Regions from separate parts of the Halalkalibacter krulwichiae genome, predicted to be linked through region 3. Evidence: riboswitches for the same ligand, from Rfam matches in the RefSeq annotation. Region 3 holds a riboswitch; each other region holds the start of a gene.
What was found. A riboswitch is a leader RNA that binds a small molecule or an ion and turns the genes downstream of it on or off. The one in region 3 is predicted to bind thiamine pyrophosphate.
Positions count from the first base shown of each region.

Region 1: another riboswitch for thiamine pyrophosphate. It lies ahead of thiC (phosphomethylpyrimidine synthase ThiC); the one in region 3 lies ahead of thiE (thiamine phosphate synthase).
Region 2: another riboswitch for thiamine pyrophosphate. It lies ahead of BkAM31D_RS10730 (acetylornithine deacetylase); the one in region 3 lies ahead of thiE (thiamine phosphate synthase).

Region 1 covers NZ_CP020814.1:2,349,622-2,351,892, reverse strand. Annotated here, with positions in the region: gene BkAM31D_RS11775 (2-hydroxyacid dehydrogenase) at 1-284, opposite strand, end outside; gene BkAM31D_RS11770 (PH domain-containing protein) at 418-792, shown strand; TPP riboswitch at 871-985, shown strand; gene thiC (phosphomethylpyrimidine synthase ThiC) at 1,123-2,271, shown strand, end outside.
Region 2 covers NZ_CP020814.1:2,134,300-2,136,570, forward strand. Annotated here, with positions in the region: partial or broken gene BkAM31D_RS10725 (acrylyl-CoA reductase family protein) at 1-606, shown strand, start outside; TPP riboswitch at 718-819, shown strand; partial or broken gene BkAM31D_RS10730 (acetylornithine deacetylase) at 914-2,202, shown strand; gene tenA (thiaminase II) at 2,205-2,271, shown strand, end outside.
Region 3 covers NZ_CP020814.1:1,014,500-1,016,770, reverse strand. Annotated here, with positions in the region: gene BkAM31D_RS05320 (thiazole synthase) at 1-265, opposite strand, end outside; gene thiS (sulfur carrier protein ThiS) at 270-467, opposite strand; gene thiE (thiamine phosphate synthase) at 471-1,097, opposite strand; TPP riboswitch at 1,247-1,353, opposite strand; gene BkAM31D_RS05305 (YqgU-like beta propeller domain-containing protein) at 1,439-2,271, opposite strand, start outside.

The sequences.
Region 1 (2,271 bases), 1.3 Mb from region 3:
GTATTTGTTGCCATTATCTTCCTTCTGGTCATTTCTCCAATGTCTAAATTGTCATAACCTACAGAGACATTGCAAACAATCTTAAGATTAGGACCTGCATCGAGCAGGTCTTTTGTCACCTTTAATGCAAGACCAATAATCCCTTCAGCTTCTTTTAACGCTTGATCAAATTGGGGATTTCCCAAATATTCATGGTTTTGAAAAATAGTTACATCAAAGTCTTTCTCTAAATCTTTGATCACTCGTTCATCGACTCTCATATAGACGATTATTTTGGGCTTCACAAAATACACCTCTCTATTTTTAGCAATTAGTCATATAGTAAAACCTTACCATAAATAGACCAGACTAAGAAGAAAGAAGACAAAGTGATATTTATGATATAATTTTATAAAATGTTTAGCTGGAGGTTATTTGATGGGATTATTTGATGGGTTAATGGGAAATGCGTCTGAAGTAAGTATCAATGAAGTAGAGAAAGAATTTAGAAAGATATTAACGGCAAATGAAGATATTGAAAAAGCTTATAAATTAATTCGTGATTTATTTATTTTTACGAACAAGCGATTAATTCTTGTTGATAAGCAAGGGGTTACCGGAAAAAAGGTTGAAATTCACTCAATACCTTATAAGAACATTACCCATTTTAGTGTCGAAACTGCTGGGAATTTTGATCTTGATGCTGAATTGAAGATTTGGGTATCAGGAAGTTCTACACCAATTCAAAAACAATTCAATAAAAGTTTAAATATTTATGAAGTACAAAGTGTATTAGCAGATTATGTTCTGTAATTCCAATATCAGACTTTTAAAAAATTAATTTACATTCTTGTTTATTTATGTATAATTAAATTGTAACGAAAACTTCATAGATGTAACTAGGGGTGTCCAATGAGTTGGGCTGAGAGATAAGCGCGGTAAAGCTTATCGACCCTTTGGACCTGATCTGGCTCATACCAGCGTGGGGAAGTTTAAGAATTGATTTAGATGCTACTTCAATTTATTAGCCGGGTCCAACCACTTTTGTGTTGGTACCCGGCTTTTGTAATTCATCATCTACTTCTTCCTATCTGCGTACTAGATCTCGTCCTTGTAAAATTTTATTTAAAAGGAGAGATTGCTATGTTAACCCCATCTTTAAACGACAAAAACATTTCAATTATGTCTAGCTTTTCTGGTAGTAAAAAAGTATATGTGAAAGGTTCTAGGTCTGATATTCAAGTGCCAATGCGAGAGATTGAACTAAGTCCTACAAGTGGTACAGTAGGTGAAGAAGAAAATCCACCTGTCCGTATTTATGACACAAGTGGCCCTTATACAGATTCGAATTATAATGTAGATATTAAAAAAGGGTTACCTGCGCTTCGACAAAAATGGATTACAGAACGTGAAGATGTGGAGAGTTATAAAGGGCGGGAAATTAAGCCTGAGGACAATGGTTTAAAAAAGGGTAATGATCATCGAGACAACAAACAAACCTTTCAAGGAAGCCGTAAACCGCTTAGAGCTAAAAAGGGAAAAAATGTAACACAGCTTCATTATGCAAAGAAAGGTGTTATTACACCAGAAATGGAATTCATTGCAATACGTGAAAATGTTGATCCAAACTTTGTACGGGAAGAAGTTGCAAGAGGAAGAGCAATTATTCCTGCCAATATAAATCATCCAGAAACGGAGCCAATGATCATTGGACGTAATTTTCATGTGAAAATAAATGCGAATATAGGTAATTCAGCTGTTTCATCTTCGATTGAGGAAGAAGTCGAAAAAATGACCTGGGCCACACGGTGGGGAGCAGATACGATCATGGATTTGTCGACAGGTAAACATATCCATACAACAAGAGAGTGGATTATACGGAACTCAGCTGTCCCGGTAGGTACAGTTCCTTTATACCAAGCACTGGAGAAAGTAAATGGAATCGCTGAAGACTTATCGTGGGAAGTGTACCGTGATACATTAATTGAACAGGCCGAACAAGGGGTTGATTACTTTACAATTCATGCAGGAGTCTTGCTTAGATACGTACCATTAACAGCTAAACGTTTGACTGGGATTGTGTCACGGGGTGGATCAATCATGGCTCAATGGTGCTTGTATCATCATGAAGAAAACTTTTTATATACTCATTTCAATGAGATATGCGAAATTATGAAAACCTATGACATTGCTTTTTCTTTAGGTGACGGTTTGAGACCTGGCTCTATTGCAGATGCAAACGACGAAGCCCAATTTGCGGAATTAGAAACACTTGGAGAATTAACAAAAAAG
Region 2 (2,271 bases), 1.1 Mb from region 3:
GACTGCAGGCTTGACAGCAGCTTTATCGATCCAACGCTTGGAGGAAAATGGCCTGTCACCCGAACAAGGATCGGTGTTGGTGACAGGTGCAACAGGTGGAGTTGGTAGTTTAGCTGTAAACATGTTAGCTCAAAGAGGGTATAAAGTAACAGCAAGTACGGGAAAAGAAACGGAGCATGATTACTTAAGAGAACTAGGGGCTACTGACGTAATTCACCGTGATCTATTTCTTAGTGAAGAGAAAAGAGTATTAAGAAAAGAACTATATGCAGCAGCGGTGGACCCAGTTGGCGGGAGGACGTTAGAGCATATATTAACTCTAATTAAATATGGTGGTTCGATTGCTAATAGTGGTTTAACTGGAGGAACAAAGGTAGAAACAAGTGTTTTTCCATTTATATTAAGGGAGTAAATTGGCTAGGAATAGATTCTGTATATTGCCCAATGCCACTAAGAGAAAAAGTATGGGCAAGGTTGGCAACTGATTTAAAACCAACACATCTTCATTCTGACATTGTAAACGAAATTACATTAGACGAATTACCAGTGACTCTTCAAACCATTTTAAACGGGGATGCTCGAGGAAGAACTATTGTGAGATTATAGTCCACTCTTATAAATAGAATGGTATAATTCAGAGAAAATGGAAGATCTATGTTGAAGTTATATTCTAAGTATGTTACAAATAGAAGTATATTTATACACAATTTAAAATGTTTTCGCTGCTAGGGGTGCAAAATTTGCTGAGAGAGACAGTAGTCTTAACCCTTAAAACCTGATCTAGTTCGTACTAGCGTAGGGAAGAAGTGTAAAAATCTATTATTCAATTTGTCTAATGTTTTTAGTCTTATTGATAGTAAAGCCACTTCTTTAATCTTGGAAGTGGTTTTTATTTTTTCTGAAAAAGGAGGGGATGAAATTGAGTGCAAAGATTGAGGCAATTATTGACCAAGTTGAGGAACGCCAAGAAGAGTTAATCAATCTATTAAAAACGTTAATTTCATTTGAAACCCCAGCTCCGCCTGCGAGGAATACGAAAGAAGCTCAAGAGTACGTAGCTAGCTTACTAGAAGAGATGGGCTTTGATATTGATATGTGGGATGTGTATCCGAATGATCCGAATATTATCGGAACATTAAAAGGTAATCAATCTAATGAGTATAATAGTCTGATTATTAACGGTCATATCGATGTTGCTGAGGTAAATGAAGATGAAGAGTGGGAAACAAATCCATTTAATGCTGTAGTTCGAGATGGAGTAGTCATTGGCAGAGGTGCCGCTGATATGAAAGGTGGACTAGCAGGCGCTCTTTTTGCGATTCAGTTACTTCGCGAAGCAGGGATAGAATTGCCAGGTGATCTTATTTTTCAATCAGTCATTGGTGAAGAAGTAGGGGAAGCTGGGACACTTCAATGCTGCAAAAGAGGAAGTACGGCTGATTTTGCTATAGTTGTTGATACAAGTGAGTTACATATTCAAGGTCAGGGCGGAGTTATCACTGGGTGGATCACAATAAAAAGTAACCAAACTTATCATGATGCTACTAGGAGGAATATGATTCATGCTGGTGGTAACTTATTTGCAGCAAGCGCGATTGAAAAAATGACAAAAGTCATTGATGGTTTACAAGAACTTGAACGTCATTGGGCGATTACCAAAAGTTATCCTGGAGTTCCTCCTGGAGCAAACACGATCAATCCTGCTGTCATTGAAGGTGGACGTCATGCAGCATTTATTGCTGACGAGTGCCGACTATGGATAACGGTTCATTTTTATCCGAATGAAACATATGAACATGTAGCCAAGGAAGTTGAAGAACATATTTTAAAAATAGCAGAGGCGGATATATGGTTACGAGAAAATCCACCTACCTTTACGTGGGGGGGACTTCGATGATTGAGGATCGTGGTGAAATATTTCCTTCACTTGAAATTAATCCAGCGAATCCTGCTATTCAATTACTTGCAAATACGCATAAGGAAATAGTCGGACAAGAAGCGATTATTGACGTTTCACCTACCGTAACAGATGGCGGATGGCTTGGTGATGCAGGAATTCCAACTGTTATTTACGGACCTGGAGATTTACTTAATGCGCATTCAGTAAACGAACAAGTTTCAATTAAACAACTTGTAGAGTATACAAAGACACTTATGAAGTTTATTCACGAATGGACAAATCAAATAAGAAGAGGTGCTTAAGAATGAAATTTAGTGAACGTTTACACAAAAAATTACAGCCAATTTGGAGGAAAAACCACGCGCATCCGT
Region 3 (2,271 bases):
GCCTAGCGATTCTAATCGCTTCTTCTGCTGTTGTCGCCCCTGATGTATTAGGAAGATACGTGAAGGACATTCCTTCTAAATGCTGTAGAATTGCATCTTCATTGGGAGCACCTAAATTTACCCGACGAATAGCAAAGGTTAGTACTTCTGCTTCAGAAGCCTTAATCGCCTCATTTTGTACAAATGGATTTGGATACCTACCTGTACCTAGGAAAAAGCGCGATGATAATTCTTTTCCAGCTATTGTTAATTTCTTATTTCTCATATACTCATCCCCCACCAACGAATTGGACTAATTCAATTTTCATTCGGTCTGTTAACTTAGTCTCACCCCAGCTAGCTCTTTCAACAATCATCCCATCCACTTCTGTAACAACTAAATGAGGCTCGAGGCTAAAGTGTGTAACTACATCTTCAAGAGTGACTACGTCTAATTGATGCTCCTCACCATTAATCAATAAAAGCATGATTTATTCTCCTTTACCATCTAATATCTTTGTAAACTTCTCACAAACTGCTTTTACGTCTTCAGCTCCAACAATTTCACTTATCATACAAACTCTCGTTGCACCAGCTTGTAATACTTGGTCAACATTATGAAGCTTGATTCCACCTATCGCTACAAACGGAATCGTAATTTCAGAAGCAACTTGTTTTATATAAGTGGTTGTAACGGGATCTACGACGTCAACTTTACTATTTGTATGAAATATCGGTCCCACTCCAATATAGTCAGCACCTCCAACTTCTGCCTCACGTGCTTCTTCTATTTTGTGTGTAGAAATCCCAATGATTTTATTTCCGACGATCTTTCTCGCTTCACTAAGTGGTAAATCATCCTGACCGATATGAATTCCATCAGCATCAACTGCAAGAGCGACATCTATATGGTCATTCACTATAAATGTTACCCCGTATTTTTTAGTGAGTTCTCTTAGAGCTTGTGCCTTTCTAAGGACTTCTCTTTTGCTGCTATTTTTATCACGAAGCTGAATGATATCAACTCCTCCAAGGATTGCCTCCTCCATTACCTCAACTAAATCACGTCCAGGATGAAATTCTTCCCCTGTTATTGCATATAACTTAAAATCTTTCATACTTTTACCACCTTTATTAATGATTATTGTGTTCTAGAAACGAATAAATCAAATTTGCTTAAGGTATTAATGTTCAAATAGAAACATAATCTCCTTGAGGAATATCCGATGATATAAAAACAAAAGCCATATTCCAAACATACGGAATACGGCTACTAAGGCGACTTCCCTACGCTGGCGTTATCCAGATCAGGTACAAGGGTAAAAGGCTCTCCTTTTTCTCAGCCCATTTAAATGGGCACCCCTAGTCTTGATTATTGATGATTCTATTATAATTATCTTCATTATGACAGACTATTTCTAAAAAAGAAAGAGTCTAGAAAAGGACTGACTGTAAATGGTTATTCCTCCCAAACCGGGATGGTCAAACCGTCATGAATATCCAATACGTTTTCAAAGCGTTCTCCCATTAGGATCATTGAACCGTTCGGAGAAACTTTAATAGGAACATGCTGGTCCAATGTAGTTATTTTTTGTTCAGAATTACTTCCAATATGATAACCAATTAAATCGTAACCATCACTATACGTGATAAAGTCACCACTAGACTTAGGACGTAAGAAATAAAAGATTTCATTTTTATCATCATATGAATAGTATGGAATCCACCATTGTTCTGAAAATGTATTTAAGATTGGTATTTCTAATTCACTTATAAGTTTCTCATTCCGATAAAATCTATATGTCGAAAAAAGATCTGATTCATTATCTAGCTGTACTGTTAATGATAGTCCATCTGGAAAGCTCATATAAGCAATCACATCTTCTTTCCATAATGTAGTCTCTTTTGTTTCAATGTTTGTTTTAACTAATGGAGCATGGAAACTTGGTTCATATTCATTCCATTTGATAAAAGCGACAGTATTTGAAGAGATCCACTGAATATAGGATTGTTCTAGTTCGATTGGCTTAATTTTCCCAGCTCCAACTTCCACAAAAAATGTTTCATAATCCCAATTTGGTAAGTAAGCAATCATCATAAATTGATCTGGCTCATACTCATTCCAGAAGATTGTATAATCTTCTCCAAATTCTTTAATTTGTAGTTCTTTTTCACCATTTTGATTAACTATGATTACTTCTACTTCCTCTTGTTTATTAAATACTTGAATAGCAAAGTAAGAATCGTCGACATTCGCAATGACGTCTATAATCCAACCTGCTTCTTCAAAAA